Cellulophaga sp. L1A9: one gene and its partner. Each later gene encodes a partner of the first gene's protein in a complex. Links are inferred from orthologs where the notes say so. Each region holds a gene or a part of one and is shown in the gene's direction. Other genes may lie near its edges.

Region 1 (8,097 bases):
AGGTCGGTATGGTTTTCTACGCTTGTTGTAGGCACCAATTACCTTGGCACAAGGAATAAAACTTTTATCTTCTATATTAGGATGGTTTTCTGGTACTTCATACGCCATCATCTGATTTTTCACGAAGATATATTGGTGCGCATAAATATCTCTATCCGTACCAAAACCTTCATAATTATTCTCGTTCTTAGCAGAAGCGTAAATCCACCCACGTTCAATACGGTTAAAGGGTAATTCTTCTCTGTTATTCGAAACAAAATACTGGCGCATTTCTGGTCCAATACTCTCTAGCCAATATCTAATATGTCCTACAATGGGGAAGTTGTGTGAAATTGTATGTGCTTTTTGAAAAAAAACATCTCGAATAGCAATAACAAGAATAATCAGCAATAGCCATACATACCACGGAATATTTGTAAAAAAATCAATCATGTACTGAACGTTTCAAATAAAATTAATATAGATAACAAACCTATAAAAAAAAACGAGTTCAAAATTAATTATTATTAAAATTGAACTCGAAAATAGCGTAAGATGCTTATTTATTATTTATTTAGATAGTCTATGCTCATCGCTGTTAAGGTTTTAACCCCTAAAAGCATACCACTATCATCTATTTTAAAATCAGGTGTATGATGAGGAAAAGCTTCTGTATTTCCTGGAGTCATACCTCCTAAAAAGAAATAGAAGCCAGGGACTTTTTCTTGAAAATAAGAAAAATCTTCGGCGCCAGTTACTGCTTTCTGAACTTGTACATTCTCTTTACCCGCTACTTTTTCCATAGAAGGCACCATTTGCAATACTAAATCTGGATCATTATATGTGATTGCTGTACTATTTGTGATATTAATAGTAGCATCACCACCATATGTCTTAGCAATTGCAGGAACCATTTCTTCCATTCTACGGTTGATAAGTTTTTGCATATCATAATCCAACGTTCTAATAGTACCTATCATATTCGCACTTTCAGGAATAATATTAAAACGTACACCACTGGTAATTTTTCCTACTGTAATTACTGCTGCTTCATTCGTTAAATCTACTTCTCGGCTGATAATAGTTTGTAATCCATCAATTATTTTTGCACTAATTAATATAGGATCAACGCCAGACCATGGTTGTGAACCGTGACTTTGCTTTCCTTTAACTTTAATTTCAAACCATTGTGCAGCAGCCATAGTCCCACCTGACTTATAACGGATGGTACCTACGGGCGTAGCTGAATTTATATGTAAGCCAAAAATAACATCTACATCTGGATTTTTTAAAACACCTTCTTTAATCATTAACGCCGCTCCTCCTTCTTCTCCTGGAGGCGGACCTTCTTCTGCGGGTTGAAAAATAAATTTTATAGTGCCTTTTATTTTATCCTTGTTTTTTGATAAAACTTCTGCAACTCCCATTAAGATGGCAATATGAGTATCATGACCACAAGCATGCATCACTCCAACCTGTTCACCAGCAAAATCGCCTACTTCATTAGATTTATATGCTAAATCATTACGTTCTGTAACAGGTAAACCATCTATATCTGCTCGTAAAGCAACCACTTTCCCTGGTTTATTTCCTTTTAAGATACCAACTACACCCGTTTTTGCAACTCCCGTTTGTACCTCAATACCTATGGATTTTAAATGTTTCGCTATTTTTTCTGCAGTTTTAAACTCCCTATTTGAAAGCTCAGGATATTGATGAAAATCTCTACGCCAATCAATTATTTTTTTTTCAACGGAGTTAAAATCTTTCTCTGAAACCGTATTTTGGGCAAATGCACAAAATCCGAAAAGCAGAAAAGCTTTGAGTACTAGTTTATTCATATATTAAAATTTAATTAGTCTATAATTATCATTCTGTAAGGAAATAAGTGCAGTCATAGCAGATAATGAAAGCTGAATACCGCTAATCATTTCTTTTCTTTCTATTTTCCTAGAATTAGCCGATTGTCCACAAAAAATTACTTGAACATCTGCCGCAATTAATGCTTTTATTAAGTGTAAATTAGGATTTTTAATACCATATCTTTTTTCATAAGCAGCATCTGTTAATACATCTTTCGTTGCAGATCCATGAATGACTAAAGCTGCTTTAATCTGATTTTCAGGAATTCCCGCTTGGGCATGCATATTTAAAAAACGAGCCCCAGTTTCTATATAAGGATTAATTTTATCTTGCTCTTCGGGACTATTACTCACATCAAAAACAGCCTTAAATTCTTGTGTAACATCCACTTTAAAGTCAGGATTTTCTACTTTATAGACTGCTCCAAACTCTTTGATTATTGGTCCTGCAGATTTTTCTTGTCCAAAACTTAAATTTAAAAGAATAATAGATAGAATTACAGAATTTAGTATTGATTTCATTGCGATTTAAATAAACTGTTGAATTAAATGAAGTAAATTGCTTCTTTTCTTCAAATATATTCAAAATTGATTTTAACACATAACTTTTTGTTTATAATTATTAGAAGCATCATTTTAGTATGCTGGCAATTATGGTTAAATTCACCGTTCCAAAAAAATCAAATAAAAAACAGTTGGAAAAATATATAAATCAATTAAATGATGCTCAACGAGCACCAGTTTTACATAAAGATGGACCGTTAATTGTGATTGCTGGTGCAGGATCAGGAAAAACACGTGTATTAACCTACCGAATTGCTTATCTAATGAGTTTAGGAATAGACTCATTTAATATTTTAGCACTTACTTTCACCAACAAAGCAGCCCGTGAAATGAAAGCTAGGATTGCTGCTATTGTAGGAAATACTGAAGCAAAAAACTTGATGATGGGAACTTTCCACTCTGTTTTTGCCAGATTATTACGTTATGATGGGGATAAACTGGGGTACCCAAGTAATTTTACAATTTATGATACGCAAGATTCTCAGCGTTTAATTGCATCCATTATTAAAGAAATGGGACTTGATAAAGATGTCTATAAATACAAGCAAGTCCAAAATAGAATATCATCTTATAAAAACAGTTTAATTACAGTTAGAGCCTATTTTAATGATGCCGAATTACAAGAGGCTGATGCGATGGCGAAACGTCCTAGAATGGGAGACATCTACCAAAACTATGTAGATCGATGTTTTAAAGCTGGAGCTATGGATTTTGATGATTTATTATTAAGAACCAATGAGTTACTAAATAAATTTCCTGAAGTTTTAGCGAAGTACCAAGAACGTTTTAGATATATTTTAGTAGATGAGTACCAAGATACAAACCACTCTCAGTATTTAATTATTAAGGCCTTATCTGATAAGTTTCAGAATATTTGTGTGGTAGGTGATGATGCACAAAGTATCTATTCTTTCCGTGGTGCCAATATTAGCAATATATTAAATTTCCAAAAAGATTATGATAATGTAGTGATGTATCGTCTGGAACAAAATTATCGATCTACGCGAAATATTGTAAATGCTGCAAATTCTATTATCGCAAAAAATACAAATCAGCTAGAAAAAGTCGTTTGGACGGATAATGATGATGGTCCTGCAATAAAAATTCACAGAAGTACAACTGATGCTGAAGAAGGTAGATTTGTTGCGGGTTCCATTTTTGAAAACCGCATGCAACACCAGATGTCTAATGGAAGCTTTGCCGTTCTTTATCGTACCAACTCACAATCAAGAGCTATAGAAGATGCTTTGCGTAAACGTGATATCCCTTACCGTATTTATGGCGGTTTATCCTTCTACCAGAGAAAAGAAATTAAAGATGTTCTTTCTTATTTGCGATTGGTTATTAATCCTAAAGACGAAGAAGCATTAAAACGGGTCATAAATTTTCCTGCTCGAGGAATAGGAATGAGCACTTTAGATAAATTGACTGTTGCAGCAAATCATTATGGGCGATCTATTTTTGAGGTAATTGAAAATTTAGAACGAATAAACCTAAAAATTAATGCTGGTACCAAAAGAAAATTAGTAGATTTCACTAACATGATTAAGAGTTTCCAAATCATGAATGAAACGGTTAATGCTTTTGAAATATCAGAACACGTAGCTAAAAAAACGGGAATTCTTTTAGAGTTTAAAAAAGATGGTACACCTGAAGGAATTGCCAAAATGGACAATATTGAGGAGCTTTTAAACGGTATAAAAGATTTTGTTGAAGGACAAAAAGAAGTTGTAGATGCGACTGGAAATATTAGTGAGTTTCTTGAAGATGTTGCTTTAGCTACAGATTTAGATAATGATACGGGTGATGATGATCGGGTTGCATTAATGACTATTCACTTGGCAAAAGGACTTGAATTCCCTCATGTATATATTGTTGGAATGGAAGAAGACTTATTCCCTTCTGGAATGAGTATGAGTACCCGTAGTGAGCTGGAAGAGGAGCGAAGGTTGTTCTATGTAGCCATTACAAGAGCAGAAAAACAAGCGTATTTAACGTATACTCAAAACAGGTACCGTTGGGGTAAATTAATTGATGCCGAACCCAGCAGGTTCTTAGAAGAAATAGATGAAAAATATATCGAAAACTTAACCCCTGTTGACAAACCAGGATACCGCTACAAATCTATGATGGATACGGATATCTTCGGAGAAGTAGATAAAAGTAGACTTCGTCAAATTAAACCTACCAGTGGTATTCCACCAAGTACCGCAAAGCCAAATGAAAATCAGCTTAGAAAACTTAGAAAACTAAAACCAGAATTAGCACAACCTATCGGTAACACAAATACGGTAGACCCAAATCTTGCAGAAGGTAGCTTAATTAACCATACCCGTTTTGGCCGTGGTACTGTTGTGAAAATAGAAGGTATTGGTAATGATCGTAAAGCTGAGATACAGTTTGATGGCGCAGGAATAAAAAAACTTCTTCTACGTTTTGCTAAGCTAGAAGTAATTGGTTAAAAATAACGCAATATACTGTTATGAAAATATACTTAAGTGTTCATATAAAAAGTAAACCTGAGCATCAGGAAGAAGTAAAAGCTATTTTACAAAACTTAGTCGTACAAACCTTAAAGGAAGAGGGGTGTATCCGGTATGATTTACATCAAGGTATAGATGAGGAAAGCACCTTTGTTTTTTATGAAATTTGGAGAGATCAAAAAGCATTAGATTTCCATAATCAAACATCCTATATAAAAGCATTAAATGCCTTATTGGAAAATAAGTTAGCATCTGAAGCTGCATTGGTAAAAACAACCATACTCTAAGTAAGATGTTTAAAGGGATCCACCATGTAGCTATTATCTGTTCTGATTATAAAAAATCTAAGCAGTTTTATTCGGAGATTTTGGGTTTAAGAATTCTTCAAGAAGTGTATCGGGAAGAAAGAAATTCTTATAAATTAGACCTTGCCATTGGCGATCACTATTGCATTGAGTTATTTTCATTCCCTGAAGCTCCTTCAAGACCATCTTATCCTGAAGCACGTGGATTACGGCATTTAGCTTTTGAAGTAGAAGATATCACAAGTACTGTAAAAGCGCTAAATTTAAAAGGAGTACTCACCGAGGCAATCAAGATAGACGAACATACCGGAAAGAAATTTACCTTCTTTGCAGACCCCGATAATTTGCCTTTAGAAATATATGAGCACTAAATTATACAGCACAATTTCGCTCCAACTGGGTCAAATCATTACGGTAACAATTCCATAAAGTTTAACTAACCATAGAGTTATATAATAGTATCATTTTTGATAAAAATTTTACTATTTATGTCAACCAAGAACACTACGAGAAGAAAATTTATTCAAAGAACCTTACTAGCTTCAGGAGGAATTATTTTAGCTCCTAATTTTATAAGCTGTAAAAATGATGATGATCTTACGGTATCAGAATTAGATACTACGCAATTAACTATTAAAAACTTTAATCAGGGAATTGCGAGTTTTGATCCAAGCAGTTCATCTGTCCTTTTATGGACACGCTACGCTTCTGCAAATTCAGAAATTATATGGGAAGTAGCTACAGAGGCTAGTTTTTCATCGGTATTGAGAAGTGGAAAAATCACTACGGAAGCCTCTAGAGATAATACGCTTGCTATTGAGCTTACAGAATTAGAGGAAAATTTAAAGCTGTACTACAGGTTTGCTAATGTCACAGAGAATGCCATCTCTGTTGTTGGCGAAACCATTACACTTCCTAAAGAAGCATCTTCCGTAAAACTTGCAGTATGTTCTTGTTCTAATTACCAAGCTGGTTTATTTAACGCTTATGATGCGATGGCCAATTCAGATGCTGATGTCATTGTACATTTAGGTGATTATTTTTACGAATATGGTGCTGGAGGTTATGGTGCTACAGTAGAAAATGCCTCTTTAAACCGCCAGCATGAACCTGCAAATGAAATTATAACATTAGAAGATTACAGAATTAGATACAAACAATACCGCTCTGATGCCGATTTGCAGTTGGCGCATCAGAAAAAGCCTTTTATATGTATTTGGGATGATCATGAAATTGCCAATGACACGTATAAAAATGGCGCAGAGAACCATGATGAAGCCACAGAAGGAAGTTTTGAAGTAAGAAAACAAAATGCATTACAAGCGTATAGTGAATACTTACCTTTTTCAAGACAAGATAAAAACAATAACAGTTTAATATACAGAACCATAAATATTGGAAATCTTGTAAATATGATTATGTTAGATACTCGACTTATTGGTAGAGACAAACAATTAAGCATAGGCAACTATTTTACCGCTACTGGTTTAGACACAGTAGCTTTAGAACAGGATTTGAATGAAGCTTCTAGAAGTATTTTAGGAACGACTCAAAAAGATTGGTTATTAAGTGAGTTAGCAAGTAACACCAACCCATGGCAGGTATTAGGGCAACAGGTTTTAATGGGGCAAATGGAAATCCCTATTGCGATGCTTACTGCTTTTGGTGCTGATAATTTCGCAGAAATACTTACGGAGCTTGTAACGATAAAAGTAAGAATGCAAAACAATGACCCGAGCCTAACGGACGCAGAGAAAGCAAGTGTTTTAATTACGGTGCCTTATAATTTAGATGCCTGGGATGGGTATCCAGGAGATAGAGAGCAAATCTACCAAGCCTTAAACGGAAAAAAAATAATTACTTTAGCCGGAGATACACATAATGCTTGGAACAATACATTGTACGCTGCAGATGGTACAGAAGTAGGCATGGAACTTGCTACTTCTAGTATTAGTTCACCTGGTTTTGAAACCTATTTAGGGACAACAGATCCTGCTTTCTTAGGAGGTTTTGAGCAAGCACTAACCACCTTAATAGATGGATTAGCTTATTTTGATGCTTCTAGAAGAGGCTACATGATGACAACTTTTACAAAAACAGAAGTAACTTCTGAGTGGATTTATGTAGATACTATTTTATCATCTTCCTATGAAACGAGTATTGGTCATACCGTTACGTATTCCTAATATTCATTACTATTAAAAAATTAAGAAGATCCATTAGTTGTTACTAGTGGATTTTCACTTTGTTATAGGCTTAACAATTACTCAGCGCATAATTTTACATCACATGAATAAAAAATAGTACCTTTAATAGATCATTTTAAAACTATGTCTGAGTTCATTAAAATCTATCCGGAAAACCCAAATCCGAAAGAAATAAAAAAGGTGGTACAAGTACTTAAAAAAGGTGGATTAGTAATTTACCCTACAGATACTGTGTATGGCTTGGGTTGTGATATTACCAATACAAAAGCTTTAGAAAAAATTGCTAGAATTAAAGGTATTAAACTAGACAAGGCTAATTGGTCTTTTATCTGTGCAGATTTAAGTAATTTATCAGATTATGTCCGTCAGATAGATACACCAACCTTTAAAATTTTAAAACGTGCATTGCCTGGTCCTTATACTTTTATTTTACCAGGGAATAATAAGCTCCCAAAAGAGTTTAAAAAGAAAAAAACTGTAGGTATTCGTGTACCTGACAATTCTATCGCTAAGGCCATTGTAGAGGCTTTAGGGAACCCAATAGTATCTACATCTATAAGAGATGATGATGAAGTTTTGGAGTATACAACGGATCCTGAGTTAATTTTTGAAAAATGGCAGAATCTAGTAGATATTGTTATAGATGGAGGTTATGGAGATAATACAGCGTCAACGGTGATTGATTTATCCGAAGGTG
Region 2 (5,411 bases), 4.0 Mb from region 1 along the record:
TTAAAGAAAAGAGATTTGTAGTATATTGTAGCGTCTGAGAAACGCACTGAAAATGAATAATGAAGAAGTAACCAACGCTATAAAGAGTATAGTTTTGGTTACTTCTTCTACTTCATCTGAGCGATAAAAACAGCAGCAGATGAAAAAACAGTATTTTAGTTTTCTATTTTTTATTATCACGTTCTTTACTGTTACGGCACAAAGCGAAACTTCTAATTGGTACTTTGGCTTTGGTGCGGGCATCCAATTTAATGACAATGGCTCAGTAACTCCTTTAACTAACGGAAAATTAAATACCCTTGAAGGCTGTACTTCTATTTCTGATGCTAGTGGTAATTTGTTAGCCTATACTGATGGTATTACCGTGTATAATAAAAATCATGAAATAGTTCAAAATGGAAGTGGATTGCGTGGCGATCCTTCTAGTACACAGTCAGCTATTATAGTACCTAAACCACAAGACCCCAACATCTACTACATTTTTACCGTAGATACTTCTGTATATGAAACTGATCCCGATTATGGCCTCAACTATTCCGTTTTAGACATTTCACAAGATGGTGGTAATGGTGCTATTATTGAGAAAAACAAAAATCTTCTTAGCGATAGTTCTGAAAAAATTGCTGGCGTCATTAAAGACTGTTTAGAACAATCTATTTGGGTAATAACCTTGGCTTCTGAAGATGGTTCCGTAGGTTTTTTTAATACCTATCATTGTTATGAAGTAAGCGCCGCAGGGATAAATACCAATGCTGTAAAAAACACTTTTCCGGACTTGTTACTTAGTGATCCAAGAGGTTACTTAAAACTATCTTCTGATGGTTCTAAAATGGTAAGTGCAAATGCCTATGACGGATTGTTTGTTTATGACTTTGACCCAAAAACTGGTATCCTTAGTAATCAACTACAAGTAACCGTTCCTGCTCCAAATACAATCTCTTACGGAGTAGAATTTTCTACGGAAGGTCAATACTTATATGTAAATACGTTCAATGATGAAGAGTTAAGTAGCGCTTCATTAATTCAATATGATCTTTATGCTTCCAATATTTCTGGTTCTGCTGTGGTAATAGACGAAAGAGAAGCGTATAGAGGTGCTTTACAAATGGCTGAAAATGGTAAAATATACCGTACGAACCCCAAAAGTTACGAAGAAGGAGTTTCTTTTTTAAGCGTTATTAACACTCCTAGCGCCAAAGGTGCTGCAGCAAACTATGTACATAATGCTGTTTCTTTGAATGGAAAAATTGCCATGCAAGGTTTGCCTCCTTTTATTCAATCGTTTTTTAATAAGATCGATTTAATTAAAAACCCTGATGGCACTACGAGTACTACATTAACTGTTTGTGAAAATGAATCCTTTATCCTAGAAGCCGATGATTACCCAGGAGCTACCTATCAATGGCAGAAAGATGGGACTCCTATTACCAACCCTGATCGTTATTTTTTAGAAATAAAAAATGCCTCTTTAACAGATGCAGGCAAATACAAATTAGAAATAACTTTAGCAGACCCAAAAGAATGTCCAATTATCGGAGAATCTACCCTCATCATAAACCCTGCTCCAATTCTAGAAATTTTACAGATTATTCAATGTGATATTGATGAAAATGATCCTGCAGATGGAATTACCTCTTTAAATTTAGAACAATCCTATAGCGCTCAAATATATCCTGAAGATTACGTATTTACTTTTTATGAGAGTAGTACCGCTTTAGCGAACAATGAAGCAATTAACAACCCTATAGGCTATAGAAATATCGTTCCTTTCAATCAAACACTTTATTACACCGTTACGAATGAATTTGGATGCTCTAGCCAAGGAATATTAGAGATTATCGTACAAGCAACTACAATAAACACCAATGTTAAAAGTCCGTTTTACACCTGCCAGACGAACCCTAACGAAACGATTATTGAAGGAATTTTTGATTTGGATGAAATTCGGTTCAACAGTTACACCTCCATCGATGCTACTTTCTACACCTCTTTAAATGATGCTTCACTGGAACAAAATGCGGTTTCAGGAACGCTTACAACACCATCTACTGATCTTTATGTTCGTCTTGAAAAAAATAATGAATGCCAAGGTGTAGAAGCTATCAAATTAATAGTTCACCCAACGCCATCGTTCACTTTTCCTGCAGAACATTATGTCTGTACTGATGGAACGCCTTTAGTCTTAAATGCCCCTACGGGATATGATAGTTATAATTGGGTAAAAATAGCACCTAATGCTGAAACTCAAATTAGCAATACTTCTGCAGTAACCATTTCTGAACCAGGTAATTTTAAATTAGAATTAGGATATTCATATACCACAAATGGCGAAACAACTAATTGCACAAACAGTGTAGATTTCCGTGTTATGCCCTCCAACCAAGCATTGATAAAAAGTATCGTGATAAAAGATATTTCCGACTATAATACCGTGGAAATACTTATTTCTGGAGATGGAGATTATGAATATTCCATGGATGGAATTACCTATCAAGACCATCCTAAATTCTTAGATATAGCACCAGGTTTAGCTACTGTTTATGTTCAAGATAAAAGAGGCTGCGGAATTACGACCGAAGAAATTTCCATTATAGGGTATCCTAAATTTTTCTCTCCAAATGGAGATGGAACAAATGACTATTGGCAAATAATTGGGGCTAATGAGCAGTTTCAAACGGATAGCAAAATAACTATTTTTGATCGTTATGGAACCTTAATAGCCACTACCACTCCTACAAGCGAAGGTTGGAATGGCGATGCGAATGGAAAAAGTTTACCCGCGTCTGATTATTGGTTTAAAGTAAATCTTGAAGACGGTAGAGTTTTTACGGGGCACTTTGCTTTGAAACGATAAATTGAGTTAAAAATAAGAGCAACTGTGACTCTTTATTTAAGCTTCCTTTCGTAATTTTATAGGATGAAATTTAAGGTCGTATCAGAATTCAAACCTACTGGAGATCAGCCTAGTGCTATAAAACAACTCGTTGAAGGTATAAACACTGAAGAAAAATATCAAACTTTATTGGGTGTTACGGGTTCAGGTAAAACATTTACTGTTGCCAACGTCATTGAAACTGTTCAGAAACCAACACTCGTTTTAGCGCATAATAAAACTCTTGCTGCACAATTATACTCTGAATTCAAACAGTTTTTCCCTGAAAATGCGGTAGAATATTTTGTATCCTATTATGATTACTATCAGCCAGAAGCTTATATTCCTTCATCCGGACTTTACATTGAAAAAGATTTATCTATCAATGAAGACATTGAAAAACTTCGCTTAAGCACTACTTCTTCTTTATTATCAGGAAGGCGTGACGTTATCGTTGTAGCATCTGTGTCTTGCTTATATGGTATAGGAAACCCTGTGGAATTTCAGAAGAACGTTATTTCTGTACATAAAGATCAAGTAATTTCTAGAACAAAATTCCTTCATCAATTGGTGCAAAGTTTATATTCTAGAACTACAGCTGATTTTAGAAATGGAAATTTTAGAGTAAAGGGAGATGTGGTCGATGTATTCCCAAGTTATGCAGATCACGCATTCCGTATTCACTTTTTTGGAGATGAGATCGAGGAAATTGAAGCTTTTGACCCTTTAAAAAACACAAAATTAGAGAGTTATGAGAACCTGAATATCTATCCTGCAAATATGTTTGTGACTTCTCCTGATATCTTACAAAATGCTATTCACCATATTCAGGATGATTTAGTAAAACAGCTTGATTTTTTTAAAGAAGTAGGCAAACCTCTAGAAGCTAAGCGACTAGAAGAACGCACTAATTTTGATTTAGAAATGATTCGCGAATTAGGTTATTGTTCTGGTATTGAAAACTATTCGCGCTATTTAGACGGGAGAGAGCCTGGAACTAGACCTTTCTGTTTATTAGACTATTTTCCAGACGATTATTTAATGGTGGTCGATGAAAGTCACGTAACCATTTCGCAAGTACACGCCATGTATGGGGGTGACCGGTCCAGAAAAGAGAACTTAGTGGAGTATGGATTTAGATTGCCTGCTGCAATGGATAACAGGCCTCTTAAGTTTGAGGAGTTTGAAGCCTTACAAAATCAAGTTATTTTTGTGAGTGCTACTCCCGCCGATTATGAATTACAGTTAAGTGATGGTGTTTTCGTAGAACAGATTATTAGACCTACAGGGCTTTTAGATCCCATTATTGAGGTTCGTCCTAGTTTAAATCAAATTGATGATTTAGTGGAAGAAATACATCAGCGGAATGAAAAAGATGAACGTACTTTAGTTACAACACTTACTAAGCGTATGGCCGAAGAATTAGCGAAATACTTGGATCGTATCAATGTACGCTGCCGTTATATTCATAGTGACGTAGATACTCTTGAGCGTGTTGAAATCATGCAAAATTTAAGAAAAGGTATCTTTGATGTCCTGATTGGAGTAAACCTATTACGTGAAGGCTTAGATTTACCAGAAGTATCCTTAGTTGCTATTTTAGATGCGGATAAAGAAGGGTTCCTACGTAGTAATCGCTCTTTAACCCAAACGGTGGGTAGAGCGGCTAGAAACTTAAATGGTAAAGCGATAATGTATGCGGATAAAATAACAAAAAGCATGCAGCAAACTATTGATGATACAAACTACCGAAGAGAAAAGCAAATAGCTTACAATACCAAACACAATATGGTACCTAAAGCTTTGAATAAAAGTTTAGATAGCGTCTTAGCAAAAAACTCGGTATCTACATACCATTTTGAAAAGGAAGTAGCAAGAGCTGCTGAACCTGATTTGGATTATTTAACCAAAGAACAAATTGAAAAAATGATTCGTGAAAAACGAAAAGATATGGAAAAAGCAGCAAAAGAATTAGACTTTATGCAAGCTGCCAAACTACGTGACGAAATAAAAATGCTACAGAAACAGGAATAAAAAAAGCGCCTCGGAAAACTACCGAAGCGCTTTGAACTAACCAACTTAAACCAACCATTATGAAAACCTCTCGGTCTACACAATGCATTCTGCATTACGCCAATTCTATTAATCTTTTTGGCTTTGGTAATGCTTCTTCTTTTTTCGGAAGATTAAAACTTAATATTCCATTTTCGTAATTTGCATTAATAGCATCTTTATTTACCGAATCTGGTAAGGTAAATGCTCTTTTAAAAGATGAAAAAGAATACTCTTTCCTAGTGTATTTTACTTTATTCACTTCTTTCTCATCTGAAGCTTCTTCTTTACTTTCAAATGAAACAGTTAATAAATCATTATCGATTTCAATTTTAAAATCTTCTTTTTTTCTTCCTGGAGCTACTAATTCCAAAACAAAAGAAGTATCATCTTCTCTGATATTAACTGCAGGTCCTTTAGCATTTAATACTTCTGCTCCACCAAACCAATCTGGCTTGAATATTTCATTCATTAATGCTGGAATTGA

The links.
Region 2: the proteins of GQR94_RS19380 (region 1) and uvrB are in contact, whole or in part, in a crystal structure (PDB 7EGT), measured with the Thermus thermophilus proteins. The link is inferred for Cellulophaga sp. L1A9 from one-to-one orthologs. Residues at the interface, in WP_096412145.1 of Thermus thermophilus: His654, Arg656, Phe657, Gln666, Asp668, Glu669, Lys680, Arg681, Leu682, Ser683, Lys685, Tyr686, Ala687; in WP_096411307.1 of Thermus thermophilus: Glu23, Leu25, Arg26, Asp27, Gly28, Glu29, Arg30, Phe31, Arg55, Glu326, Asp327, Phe328, Glu379, Ser382, Gln383, His398, Gly400, Arg401.

The regions. Positions count from the first base shown.
Region 1 is NZ_CP047027.1:4,417,307-4,425,403, forward strand. Bases 2,109-5,180 are described here. They hold GQR94_RS19380 (ATP-dependent helicase), read left to right. Parts: upstream 2,109-2,494; coding sequence 2,495-4,867; downstream 4,868-5,180. Other genes in these bases: GQR94_RS19375 (DsrE family protein), read right to left, coding at 2,109-2,363; GQR94_RS19385 (putative quinol monooxygenase), read left to right, coding at 4,888-5,175. Outside these bases: GQR94_RS19365 (FMN-binding glutamate synthase family protein), read right to left, coding at 1-432; GQR94_RS19370 (amidohydrolase), read right to left, coding at 546-1,820; more of GQR94_RS19375, read right to left, coding at 1,824-2,108; GQR94_RS19390 (VOC family protein), read left to right, coding at 5,181-5,564; GQR94_RS19395 (alkaline phosphatase), read left to right, coding at 5,682-7,379; GQR94_RS19400 (L-threonylcarbamoyladenylate synthase), read left to right, coding at 7,524-8,097. UniProt on the Escherichia coli protein: A helicase with DNA-dependent ATPase activity. Unwinds DNA duplexes with 3'-5' polarity. Translocates on single-stranded DNA with 3'-5' polarity. Initiates unwinding more efficiently from a nicked substrate than double-stranded DNA.
Region 2 is NZ_CP047027.1:428,830-434,240, forward strand. Bases 2,513-5,411 are described here. They hold uvrB (excinuclease ABC subunit UvrB), read left to right. Parts: upstream 2,513-2,917; coding sequence 2,918-4,906; downstream 4,907-5,411. Other genes in these bases: GQR94_RS01700 (T9SS type B sorting domain-containing protein), read left to right, coding at 2,513-2,854; GQR94_RS01710 (Hsp20/alpha crystallin family protein), read right to left, coding at 5,001-5,411. Outside these bases: GQR94_RS01695 (ABC transporter permease), read left to right, coding at 1-21; more of GQR94_RS01700, read left to right, coding at 140-2,512. UniProt on the Escherichia coli protein: The UvrABC repair system catalyzes the recognition and processing of DNA lesions. A damage recognition complex composed of 2 UvrA and 2 UvrB subunits scans DNA for abnormalities.